DNA from 3 places in the Bradyrhizobium sp. STM 3557 genome. Region 1 is predicted to be linked to each of the others. Evidence: predicted binding sites of a transcription regulator. Region 1 holds the regulator's gene; each other region holds the start of a gene.
What was found. The regulator LexA, encoded in region 1, represses DNA repair genes until DNA is damaged. The targets are predictions, from matches to a motif close to TGTTCNNNNTGTGTTCNG.

Region 1 (4,314 bases):
GCGCTGCGGATCCGCGAGAAGATCAAGGCCGAGACCGGCCTCAATGCCTCGGCCGGCATTTCCTACAACAAGTTTCTGGCGAAGCTTGCCTCCGATCACCGAAAGCCAAACGGACAGTTCGTCATCTCTCCCGAAATGGGTCCGGCCTTCGTCGAATCGCTACCTGTCGGCAAATTCCACGGCATCGGCCCGGCGACGAGCGCGAAGATGAACCAGCTTGGTATCTTCACGGGCCTGGACATGCGCAAACAGGCGCTGGAGTTCATGTGCGCCAACTTTGGCAAGGCCGGAGCCTACTACTATTGGATCTCGCGCGCCGTCGACGAACGGCCAGTCCGCGCCAACCGAATCCGGAAATCGGTCGGTGCGGAAAACACATTCCGGACCGATCTTGCCGAACTCGACGCCATGATCGCAGAGCTCGAGCCGCTGATCGACAAGGTGTGGCGCCACTGCGAGTCAGTCGGCAGTCGGGGGCGAACCGTGACGCTGAAGATCAAGTTCGCGGACTTCGAGATCATCACGCGCAGCCGATCCGTTTCTACGGCTGTCGCGGACCGTGACGATCTCGCACGCCTGGCAATCGGTCTGCTGGAGAATGCCATGCCCCTTCCGAAGGCGGTGCGCCTGCTGGGAGTATCTTTGTCTTCCCTGCTGGGCGAGAACGACACGGACCCGCAACTGGATTTCAGTATTTGACGGAAAGCCGCTCTTGGTTTCACAAGAAGGGGGAACACGGAAGCCTTGTGCTGGCCGCCGAACCGTCGTCGATTTTTGCCGGGCCAGATAGACCCGGTTTTCCTGCGCTCGATATCGTCAAAACCGGGCGGATTCACCCCAAATTAATGATTGCGGAACACATATCGAACATATAGTGTCCGTTCATGATTTGTTTCGAGTATCTTGCGGTAACGCAATTCCGGACCTTCGCAAGCGACCAGTCGCGGAGCTCGGACGACATCAACCTGGGGACTTCATCGAGATGCTGACGCGCAAACAGTACGAACTCCTGCGGTTCATCAACGAGCGGCTCAAGGAAGCCGGCGTGCCGCCGTCATTCGACGAGATGAAGGATGCGCTCGACCTGCGCTCGAAGTCCGGCATCCATCGCCTCATCACCGCACTCGAGGAGCGCGGCTTCATTCGCCGCCTGCCCAATCGCGCCCGCGCGATCGAGGTGATCAAGCTGCCCGAGCTGTCGCAGGCCGCAGGCAACCGGCGCGGCTTCACGCCCTCGGTGATCGAAGGCAATCTCGGCAAGGTGCGCACCTCCACGCCCGCGCTGGATGACGGCGAGCGGCCGGTCGCCGTTCCGGTGATGGGCCGGATCGCCGCCGGTACGCCGATCGAGGCGCTGCAGACGCGCAGCCACACGATCAGCGTGCCGGCCGACATGCTCGGCAATGGCGAGCACTATGCACTCGAGGTGCGCGGCGATTCGATGGTCGATGCCGGCATCCTCGACGGCGACATGGCCTTGATCCAGCGCAACGAGAGCGCCGATACCGGCGACATCGTGGTCGCGCTGATCGACGACGAGGAGGCCACCTTGAAGCGCTTCCGCCGCCGCGGCGCGTCGATCGCGCTCGAGCCGGCCAACACCGCTTATGAAGTCCGTATCCTGCCGCCCAACCGGGTTAAGATCCAGGGCAAGCTGGTCGGGCTGTATCGCAAGTACTAATCCCTGCGGCGGACTTGCCGTTTGCGTGCAGGCGCAGCGCGCCCCGGTGCAAACGTCAGATCCAAAGCCGGACGGGTACGATAGACTGACGAGTGCTGCTGCGTTGCCGAAGTTCGCCGGAGTTGGTCTCTCGCGGGGCTGATGCGAACTTGCTGAAACGGGGGCCTCGTTACGCCGGCCCGCGAACAGGCGGCCGTGTCGGACTGATGCTGCGTGCCGAAGGTATTTGGCGGCAGAGTGATTTTGTGCGCTCGCTTTGCCGTAGGTTAAAGCTCAAACGCTTGTGATCGAGCTAGCCTATGGTCAGCGCAGAATTGCCGTGAACGACGCGCTAGGATTACGATCGATGTCCACTCTGATAGAGGCCTGCGCCTTTCCGGGGGGAGCGCGGGTCGGCTATCTCGAACGAGGAGCGATCCGATGTGTGACTATAGCCTGCATGCTGTTGCGTCCCGCCCGGCGAAGGTGGGTGAAACGCTGATGTCGACGACGTTCCGCGGCACGTCGACCCGTGGCTTCGCGTCCGAGAGCGAGCCCGGTGTCGCGGTTTGCATGCTTCCCGGAACGGAATTGGCATTCGAGGACGACGTCAAATATGACAGCCGTTGGTTCTGGACCAAGACGGTCCGTTCGCGCGTCGCCAAGTTCAACACGCTCGAGCGCCATGTCCCGGATCGTCATCACGACGCGATCGAATTCGCCGACGGCACCCGCGTGCTGGTGACGCAACTCCGCGAAGGCCAGCGCGTCACAGTGCTGCAGCTCCCGGTGACGGGAAAGCCCGCCGACCGCAAGTCCGACGTCCCGGCTGCGACCGCCGCCGCGACCCAAACGACGACGACACCAATAAGGCCGATATCGATAACTTAAACATAGAGGCGCCCACGCTTGATGGGCCCACGTTCAGCCCTCGGCGGAAATGATGAGGTCGCCGAGGGGGAGAGCGTGTTGTGGCCGATGAGATTGCTCCGAAAAGCATTTCGCAGATCACTGCTCCGCGGGGGCTAGGTCCCAAGCTTGGTTCGCAACAGCCTGCAGGGCCCAAGATCGTTGGAAAGATCACTTGGCAGAAGGCCGGGCGCGTGGTCGAGCCCGGCCGCTACATGCATCGGTTCGGCTGGCTCACGGTGACCGCCGAGGATCTCGCGATCTGGCGCCAATATCCTCAGGCCGAGTTCACGATGCTGCAGCTTCCGAAGTCGCACCAAGATGCTCCGGCGGAGGACGCCCTGTCGGACCTCGACGAGTATCATCTGGGCACCTTCGAGCTGCCACGTACTGGCTGATAGCTCGTCTTGATGCCAATCGGCCGCGCTGTGTTTCAGGCGGCAGGCCGGTCATGGCGCATGCGGCGACGTAATCAAGCAATCGAGATATTCTCCTTGGCCAGCACGCGCTGCACGGCTGGCCGCTGCAATACCCGTTGGGCCAGACGGTGCCATGCCGGATAGCTCGCCGACATATCGAGACCGACGCGTGCGCCCCATCCATAGAACACCAGCAAATAGGGATCGACCACGGAGTAAGCGCCGGGCAGCGCCCAATCGCGGCCGTCACTGACCAGGCTTTCGATATAGGCATATTGCTCGCGGACGTTCTGTTGTCCCTTGCCCTGAACGGCGGCGTAATCGCGCTCGTCTGCGACAAAGCGGTTCGGCCGCCAGATCTGGCCGTAGGACATCGCGTGCACATTGCTGGACAGCCAGTTCATCCATTCGATGGCGCGCGCCTCCCCGGCCGCGTCCGCAGGCAACAGTCCCGCATCGGGATGCCTGCGCGCAAGATAGAACAAGATGGCGTGCGCTTCGGTCAGCAGGTCGTCCGCACCTCCGATCCGCCCAGTGACGCCGGACAACGCCGGAATCCTCCCCTTGGGATTTTTTGCCATCCATTCCGGATTTGTCGTACCGACACCGCCGAGGTGTCCGCGGGACGACACCAGCTCCAATTCGTAGGGTTTGCCGATCTCCTCGAGCACGATGTGCACGGCCATGGAGCACGCGCCGGGAGAGTAATACAAACAATGCATAGGCATTCCTGCGAAGTTAGCTCCCGCTTACGAAGCTCTTTCCTCATATGGCATCGCCCAGAGGTCAAGCCGCAGCTTTCGCCGTGAACCGCACGCGGTCGCAGCCTTCGGCCGTGCGCCGAGCGAACGTCAGCGCCGCAGCCGACACGTCCATTCCGGTGACCAGACCGTCCGGGCCAACGAGGCTCGCAAGCTCCAGCGCGGTTTCGCCGCCACCGCAGCCGATGTCCAGCACGTTTTCACCGGGGCGAGGCCCAAGCGCGGTCAACGCACGGCGGCCGAGCGGCGCGAGCTGCAATTCCAGGAGGTCGCGAACCTCCGCCCATGCGGCCGCCCGCAGCTCGTCTTGGGCCGGCGGAGGCGACGAACTGATCCCGCTCATGCTGAAAGCGCCAGCCTTGCAATCGCGTCGACATGAATGGCGGCGCAGTCAACCAGCGGAAACGATGCGTGATCCTGGCTGAAGACCAGCGCGAGATCGGTGCCGCCGAGCATGATGGCCTCGGCGCCGTTCTCCTCGAGCAGCTTGCGACTCACATGATTGAAGATCGACCGCTGAGCCTCGGTCGCAACACCCGAAGCAGCCATCGCCACATAGGCTTGA
Region 2 (4,314 bases), 1.9 Mb from region 1:
CTACTCCTGCAGTACTTGAGGGGCGGACAGCATGAATGGTGTCACCGCGGTCCTCGATGTCGGCAAGACCAATGTGAAGGTCGCGACCTTCGGCGCTGATGGTGCGCTCGTGTGGGAGCGCGCCATTCCCAACCGCATGGTGCCTGGCCCGCCATATCCGCATGCGGACGTCGAGCAGATCTGGGAATTTCTGCTGCGCGCGCTTGCCGACGCCAACAAGGTCGGCCCGATCGCGGCCATCGTTCCGACCACACACGGATGCGCGGCTGCGTTGATCGATAAGGCCGGCCTGGTGCTGCCGGTGATGGACTACGAGTTCGCCGGAGTCGAGGAGATCGAACCATCATATGCACCGCTGCGGCCACCCTTCTCGCAAACGTTCTCGCCAGCGCTGCCCACCGGGCAGAACATCGCCCGGCAATTGGCTTGGCAGCGGCAGTATTTCGCCGAGCCGTTCGCGCGGGCCAAATATCTGCTCGCCTATCCGCAATATTGGGCCTGGCGGTTGTCTGGTGTCGCAGCGGCGGAGGTGACCTCGCTCGGCGCGCATTCCGATCTCTGGGAGCCCTTGCAAGGCCGGTTTTCCAGCATGGTGTCGGCCCTCAATGTGAGCAGGCTGATGCCGCCGCTGTATCCGGCCTATTGTCGTCTCGCACCGATCAAGCCCGACATTGCCGCCGCTACGGGACTGGGGCACGACGTCGATGTGCTCTGCGGGGTCCATGATTCCAACGCCTCGCTGCTGCCGCATCTCGCCTCGCGCCGGCAGCCGTTCACGCTGCTGTCGACCGGCACCTGGGTCATCCTGATGGCGCCCGGCTTGAGCCTCGATGGCCTCGATCCAGCCGACGACACCCTGGCCAATGTCGATGTCGAGGGACGTCCCGTCGCCACCGGTCGTTTCATGGGTGGGCGCGAATATGCCGCGATCGCGGGCGCGCACGGCAGCCCGGATCCGGCTTCATTGGAGCGGGTGATCGCATCGGGCGCGATGGCGCTGCCGAGCTTTGCCGGGCAGGGGGGGGGCGGGCCGTTCGCCTCGCAACGGAGCGAAATTCGCGGGGAGATTGCCCCCGCCGACCGGCCGACGCTGGCGACGCTCTATGTCGCGCTGATGAGCGATGTGATGCTGACGCGCCTGGGTGCGGACCGCGGCGATCTCATCGTCGAAGGCAGTTTTGCTGCCAACCCCTGCTATGCGGCGGTGCTGGCCGCGCTGCGCCCATCGCAGCCGGTGTTCGCGAGCTCCGACGCGGCCGGGACCGCGCGCGGCGCCGCCCTGCTCGCGAAATGGCCTGCGCCGAACTTTCAACCGTCCTTGGTCGCTGTCCAATCGCGCACGGTCGAAGGCTTGCATGCTTATCGAGACGCATGGACGCGGGCCGTGCTCGCGCGATAAGCAAATGAGACCTTGTCACTTCGTGACGTGGTGTCCGGTGCAGACACCGAGCCGACGAGCGCTATGATCGGGCCGATCGTGGCCTGCTCACACCGGCCCCTGCATCGAGCATCGTGCGGAACGTGATCGAATAGCGCGTCGCTTCGACCGCGGGAATGCTGTGCTCCCAGATCCGCCGCGAGGCGCCGGACATCATGTAGAGCGACCGCGGTTCCGCATCGAGCGTAAAACGTTCCCACGAGGGGCCGTTGGACTTGCGAAAGCGGAACTTGCACGAGGATCCCAGAGACAGGCCGAATACCCTGTCGAAATGCGGCTTGTCGCGATGCCAGCCGATGCCGACGCCGACGTCGTATTCGGTGCAGAGAACTTGCCCGATCTCGGTGGTGGGCCCGCCAAAGGATTCGATCTCGGCGATGACGCCTGCAAGCCAGGAGGGAATGGGGTCGGCCAGCTCCAACCGTCGCAGTGAATAGTCGTACCGGTAGCCGAACGATGCGACGCGTCGCTTCCCTTCGAAATGGCCGAACTGGAACGGCTGCAGCGGAAGCGTCCGGATTGCCGCGATGAGGTCTTGCTCCACCTCCGGCGAGATGAAGTCGGGAACGTATTGCAGTCCCTCCGGCGCCGAGACGCGAACCGCGAACATCGACAATTGCTGGGGCATGTCAGCGATCCACCGATAATCCTGCCAGCGATGTAGGCGAGCCGCCGGCGAGGTGAAAGAACGCCCGTTCGTCTGTCCGCGTCTGGATAGCCGTCAATACGAGTCCGCCAGCGCGATCTCCCGCCGCAGCGCCTCGATGCGCATGGCGGCCTCGTCCGCGGTCAGATCGTCCGCGAATTGTTTGGGTTGGTAGGCCTCGATTGAAAGGGCCCGAAGCAGATCGGCTTGTCCGGGCGTCATCGGTTTGGTCAGGCGATCAGGATACTGGGTATAGCTCATGTGAGGCCTCCGGCCGGAATTGATGTCTTGCCATTTGTTCTATATTTGTTCTATAACAAGGCAAATGCAAGAGGATCTCTCGTGGACAATAGAGTAAGCGAAATACGGCGAAAAATCAGTGGCTTAAGAGGGCTGATGCTGGAGACCGAGCGCGCCATGCAAGCGGAGATCGCCCATGACCGCGATTGCAGTCGCACCGCAGAGACCTTGATCCGCCAGCGACAAGACATGGCGAGGCTCGTGAAAGAGCGAAAGGCGCTGGGCGATCTGACGCCCATTAGTGCCGATGTCCCGCAGCCTCCTCACCAGATAAGGCGATGCCCGATCTGAATGCCGTCAGCTCGACCATCGCACAGATGCGACCCGGGTCGGGCGCCGGCAGAGCGATGAAGCCAACCATCCTGACGTTGGTTGGCGATCGCGGAGCCGTGCCAGGTGAAAACCCGGCCCGCTGAAAAGCTCAGGCGCAAATCAGCGAGACGAGGTCACCTCAGCGCCAGCCGAGCGCGGGCGCGACATGCGTCAGGATCGCCTCTAACACATGCGCATTGTAGGCGACCCCCAACTGGTTGGGCACGGTGAGCAAGAGTGTGTCGGCCTCGGCGATCGCGTTGTCCTGCCTGAGCTGCTCGATCAGGACATCGGGCTCGGCGGCATAGCTACGACCGAAGATCGCCCGCGTGTTGGGGTCGATGAAGCCGATCTGATCTTCGTTCTCCTGATCGCGGCCGAAATAGGCGCGATCGCGATCGTCGACCAGCGCGAAGATGCTGCGGCTGACCGACACGCGCGGCTCGCGCGCATGGCCGGCCTCTTTCCAGGCCGCGCGATAGGCGCGGATCTGGGCCGCCTGCTGCACGTGAAAAGCCTCGCCGGTCTCGTCGTTCTTGAGCGTGGAGCTCTGGAGATTCATGCCGAGCTTGGCGGCCCAGACCGCCGTCGCGTTGGAGCCGGCGCCCCACCAGATGCGCTCGCGCAAGCCTTCCGAATAGGGTTCGAGGCGAAGCAGACCGGGCGGGTTGGGAAACATCGGCCGCGGATTGGGCCTCGCAAAACCTTCACCGCGCAACAGGTCGAGGAAGAGCTCTGCATGGCGACGGCCCATATCGGCATCGCTCTCGCCCTCGGCAGGCTGATAACCGAAATGGCGCCAGCCATCGATCACCTGCTCGGGCGAGCCGCGGCTGATGCCGAGCTGCAGCCGGCCGCCGGCGATGAGATCGGCTGCGCCGGCGTCCTCCGCCATATACAACGGGTTCTCGTAGCGCATGTCGATGACCGCGGTGCCGATCTCGATGCGGCTGGTCTTGGCGCCGATGGCGGCGAGCAGCGGAAAGGGCGAAGCGAGCTGGCGGGCGAAATGATGAACGCGGAAATAAGCGCCGTCCGCGCCGAGCTGCTCGGCCGCGACCGCGAGCTCGATGGATTGCAGCAGCGTATCGGCAGCCGAGCGTGTCTGCACTTGCGGCGAGGGCGTCCAATGCCCAAAGGAGAGAAACCCGATCTTCTTCATGATGCCGGTCTAGCAGAGTTTCCGCAGGGTTTGCAGCTCAGCCACCTCACAAAAGGCGGACCAACTCGCTTTCGGCTCCGTCAGCCCTGGCGCTCGATTTGGAACAAAGCATAGCGCCCTGCGTCGATATCGGCTCTGCACGTGACAGATGCGGGTACCGGCTCGATGTCGTCGTTCTCCAGATCGATTGAGGTCCCGCGCCTTCGACAGAAGCGGCGTGGACGTGTTGCCAGTTGCGAAGCGGAAGTCGATGACGTCGTCGCCTCGACAGAATAAGGGATGGTCTCGAGCCATTGGGCTCGGCATGGTCACCGGTGCAGCGGACGACGATTGCTCGGCAATCGGAACATATGCCAGCGCGGGCGCAAAGTTCGGCCTGACCCTGCTTTGGACTGCGCCCGTCACGTTTCCGATGATGTTTGCGATCGTTTATCTGTCCTCGAAACTTGGACAGGT
Region 3 (4,314 bases), 910 kb from region 1:
GGCTGCGGGCGTTCAATTCATCGACGGCGACCAGCCCGGAGTCCGATTGGCGCGCTGATAGGTTGCTCCGGTCGTGACCACTTCGTCTTAATGTCCGCTGAATTCCTGCTCCAAAAATACTCCCTTTCAAAGTAGCGCGCTCGCGTCTTCGACCTCACTGCAAGATCACTCTCGTGTCAAAAGCGAACCGTTCTCGTTGGGAAGTCCAGACGAAATCACAATAACTAAACGACCGTGAACAAAGCGGAAGGAATGTGGTGGTCGAACCAGAAAAATCAGTATCTTAGAAGATGCACATCGCGTGCGAGACGCAGTCAAGCATCGCTAAGTCAGGCTACCGCTTGAAACAGCAATTTGAGATGGTTGCAGGTCCGCGCAACCAATACCCACGACGATGTGAGGTGCGGTCCCTCAGTTTGTCCGTGGATTAGACCGTGGCTATCAACGTCCAGTTGGAAAATGCTATTGTTTCTCGATGGGGCTTGACTGACACTCTCTCCCCGCAACGTCGAAAAGCAACCGAAACACACCAACAATCTCTCAGCTCTGATCATCGAGGCGAGATCCTGAATGGGGCTGTTTGATGTCTGTTTCGAGTTCGGCCGTGCGTTCAATCATGCTGTGGACAATCATTTCACGATCGAGTTGGGTTAGCCCGCGGATGCCACGGTCTCGCAACTCCTCTTCGAGGATCGCGGCCATGATCGACACAACGCCCATTCGCTCCACTCCTTCCATCGGCAAAGCTTGAACAGCAGCGTGATTTGTACGACGCGACTATTCGTCTTCATCTAAGTTCGACTCTAACGAAAGTGGTATGCAGGCCATGTCGCAGACTGCTTCAATCAAGGAACGAACGGCTCGAGCGTCCCAGTCGATCTGACCAATCGGCGCATCCCAATGTTCGGAAATGACGTAGGCTGCATGGCGAGCTTTTACGCCCAGACCGGCAATAGTCCGTGCCGGTATCGCCATGATGGCCTGTTCGATAGGTTCAAGGCTCACTAGCATGGATTCAATTAGCTCGAGATGGCTCTCTGGGGACGCCGAATCGTACAATCTTCGGATTTTTGTTACGGCCTCTTCGAGGCTGTTTGCCTAATGCGATCAGATTCGAATCGCCGTCCGTTGCCTCCGTCCGCAAATCGACGCGCTCTGCGGGCCGTGGCCGGTAAGCTTTGCCGGCACAGTTACCGTCCTGGAGGTCAGGGGAAGAAGAGAGGCTGGTCTGAGCCTCGTTAAACGGCGGGAATGAGGAGGTGTTCATTGCTGACGCATCCTCTCAAACGGCATCGCGCGCCGAAAGATCGCTTGGAAGGGCTCGGCTTGGAAACTTTCAAGGGTTGTCCACATAAAGTCTCATTCTCTTACGGGTATATAATACCCGTAAGAGGTGTATTTATAACCTCATAGTGGCGCTTTTGCTAGAGGTGTCGATGGTGATCGCATGGTCACCGCTCGACAGATCCGCGCCGCCAGAGCCTTGCTGGGCTGGTCCCAACAGCAACTCGCGGACAAGGCAATTGTGTCCCTAAACGCCGTCGCAAGGCTTGAGGGTGGCATCGTAGATTCGCGGATCAGTACGGTGCAGGCCGTCCAAAGAGCGTTGGTTAAAGCCGGGATAGAATTTCTCGATGCGGACCAAAAAGGGGAAGGGGTGAGGCTCAAGAGCCCGAAGTCGTAGCCAGCCCGAACCACTCCTCCAATAGTCCGTTTGTTTACGAGCGGCAGATCAATAATCTAAGTTCGCGAGATGCGAGCCCTGCGAGGGCGAAGCCGGACGACCGCCGAGGCCGTGTTGCAGGCTGATCCGTCCGATGGGTTGTGGTGCGTTTTTCACGCGCGCTTCCCTATGCACGACCTGAATGAAACTGCTGGCCCACCCGACACGATTCGAACGTGTGGCCTTCGCCTTCGGAGGGCGACGCTCTATCCAGCTGAGCTACGGGTGCCTGCGCTGCTTACGCGGTGCTTACGCGGAAACTTCGTGGCTGTGAAGCGATCCGCGCGGGTTTACTAAGTCTCTGAAACTGCAGTCTCTTTTTTGCTTCGCTCTCGTAGGAATCAGCTTGACATCTGCCTTCGGAGGGCAATGCTCAAACGATGTTGCGGACCAGTGACTTGTGCCCCAACGCGTCGTTGGCGCGCTGGTCGCGGAGCTGAATACGCAAAGGCTCTTTCTTTCGACTTGACACTCGCCGCGGGTGTTCTCATTATGTTCTATATTCGCAATTTTCTCCGAAACACCACGGGCGAACGATCGGGATGGCAACGACAGCCACCATCCTGCATGCGGACCTGGATGCCTTCTACGCCTCAGTAGAGCAACTGCTTGACCCTGGGTTGCGCGGCAAACCAATCGCAGTCGGCGGTGGGGTTGTGCTTGCCGCGTCTTACGAAGCAAGGGCCTTTGGAGTGCGCGGCGGCATGCCGGGACGGCAGGCGCGCGAGCTCTGTCCGCAAATCATCTTTGTCAGTGGGCATTTCAGGGAATACCAACGGCTGGGCGACGCCGCTATCAAGGTGGTCGGCGACTTCACGCCGCTAGTGGAGCGGATCTCGATTGACGAGGCTTTTGCCGACGTTGCGGGCTGCACCAATCTGTTCGGCTCCCCTGCCGAGATTGCCGTTGCAATCCGCCGGCGTGTGCGGGCCGAGCTTGGAATTCCGATCTCGGTCGGTGTGGCGCGCACCAAGCATCTGGCAAAAATCGCCTCGCAAGTGGCCAAGCCGGACGGGCTGATGGTGGTCGATCCCGACACCGAGCTGGACTTCCTTCACCGTCTACCCGTCGAGCTGATGTGGGGCGTAGGGCCGGTTACAAAGGCGCGGCTCGCCGAGATCGGTGTGCTGACGATCGGGCAGCTGGCAAAGACACCAGAATGGTCGCTTGATCGCTTGCTTGGCCCCGCGGCGGGCGAGAAACTTGCGGCGCTCGCGTGGAATAGCGATCCGCGGGAAATCAAGACACGCCGACGGGCCCGATCGGCAGGCGCGCAATCGGCAATTGGAAAGAAACCAGCCGTGGAGCAAGCTTTTCGACCAACCCTGCTTCACCTTGCTGACCGGATCGGGACTCGGCTCCGCGCCAAATCCAGGCCTGGTCGAACCGTGACGGTCCGCGTTCGCTTCGCAGATCTGAATTCGGCCACCAGGTCGGTGACACTCGATGCCCCAATCTCCGCGACCGTGATCCTTGCCGAGATTGCTGGGGATCTCGTGCGCGCCGTGCTCGCGGAACACCCCGACGAGAAGACAATCTCGCTCCTGGCGATCTCCGTGTCGCATCTCGAAGAGCATTGGGATCTCGAACTCGAACTTCCGCTTGGGCTTGAAGATGAGCGCCACCGCCCCGGCAGCAGGATAGGCCTGGCGCGATGGGCGGCCGACCGTGCCGTCGACAAGATCCGCGATCGTTTTGGATGGGACGCAATTGGATACGGTTCGGTGGCGCTGGTCTCGCGTTCCGTTCCTGACGAGTTTCGCGAGCTCGCCGAAAAGGAGCTGTGACCGTCACCATCCGAACTTCATCCCGTGGTCCAAAGTTGGGAATAGCGCCCGCAGTTTTTCCCGAGAACGCCGCAACGAAATCGCAATGAATTGGGTGAAACGAGCGTGAACTAAACGCGATGGTAATGGTCCCCACACAAAAAAAGATCAACAACTTAGAAGATGCTCATTGCGGTCCCAGGCCTTTCGGTCGAACGCTTCAAATTCTGAGTGACAGAAAGATACCCATACCACAGGCAATCGGACGAGTTGCCAAGCGCCTCCCCTGGCAGGCGTCTGTCTGCTGGGCAGCCTGGGCAGCTCGGGTTTGTTTTCAGCTCTTGGTGCCCAAGGGTTTTAACGCCTCCCAGGCGGCCTGATTGGCTTGATCGAACGCCTTGCGGGATTCAGCAAGTGCTGCGCTGAGCACCGTCCAGGACTCGCTGCCGGCCTGTTTCAGCCTCTGCAGACGAGCCTCTGCCTCGGAGGCGGCGGATTTCATCTGCTTGAGCACGGCGTCGAAGTCGCCGGTGTGGGCAGCGGCAACCTTCCCGGCTGCCTTGTGAGACTTCTCGGCCGCCTCTCGCCATGCCCTTGCCTGCACCGCTGCAACATCTTTGAACGTGGCCTGCTGCTGCTCAAACTGCTTGCCGGCGCTTTCGAAGTAGGTCTTCATCTGCGCCTCGAACGTGTTCCACTGCTTTTCCGCCTTGCCCCGTGCCCAGGCGGCTTCGCCGACTTCCGCCTGCGTCTTGAGCTGCGCCTGAAATTCGTCGCGGCGCTTCTTTAGATCCGCGATGATCTGGTCGGCCTTGATCTTGGACT

Region 2: a site for LexA is predicted at 2,381-2,398, ahead of P6U24_RS08005 (DUF3072 domain-containing protein). Genes of this name have one in related genera too.
Region 3: a site for LexA is predicted at 2,206-2,223, ahead of dinB (DNA polymerase IV). Genes of this name have one in related genera too.

What each region holds. Positions count from the first base shown of each region.
Region 1 is NZ_CP120697.1:3,701,037-3,705,350, reverse strand. Features, by position in the region: gene dinB (DNA polymerase IV) at 1-699, shown strand, start outside; gene lexA (transcriptional repressor LexA) at 983-1,681, shown strand; gene P6U24_RS16780 (hypothetical protein) at 2,102-2,551, shown strand; gene P6U24_RS16775 (hypothetical protein) at 2,785-2,967, shown strand; gene P6U24_RS16770 (glutathione S-transferase family protein) at 3,042-3,674, opposite strand; gene P6U24_RS16765 (methyltransferase domain-containing protein) at 3,775-4,092, opposite strand; gene P6U24_RS16760 (aspartate/glutamate racemase family protein) at 4,089-4,314, opposite strand, start outside.
Region 2 is NZ_CP120697.1:1,764,458-1,768,771, forward strand. Features, by position in the region: gene P6U24_RS07995 (FGGY-family carbohydrate kinase) at 32-1,399, shown strand; gene P6U24_RS08000 (alpha-ketoglutarate-dependent dioxygenase AlkB) at 1,461-2,066, opposite strand; gene P6U24_RS08005 (DUF3072 domain-containing protein) at 2,160-2,345, opposite strand; gene P6U24_RS08010 (hypothetical protein) at 2,481-2,675, shown strand; gene P6U24_RS08015 (LLM class flavin-dependent oxidoreductase) at 2,836-3,858, opposite strand; gene P6U24_RS08020 (Nramp family divalent metal transporter) at 4,163-4,314, shown strand, end outside.
Region 3 is NZ_CP120697.1:2,793,458-2,797,771, forward strand. Features, by position in the region: gene P6U24_RS12655 (hypothetical protein) at 541-720, opposite strand; gene P6U24_RS12660 (hypothetical protein) at 778-1,011, opposite strand; gene P6U24_RS12665 (multiprotein-bridging factor 1 family protein) at 1,448-1,684, shown strand; tRNA gene P6U24_RS12670 (tRNA-Arg) at 1,876-1,952, opposite strand; gene dinB (DNA polymerase IV) at 2,266-3,510, shown strand; gene P6U24_RS12680 (hypothetical protein) at 3,824-4,165, opposite strand; gene P6U24_RS12685 (hypothetical protein) at 4,313-4,314, opposite strand, start outside.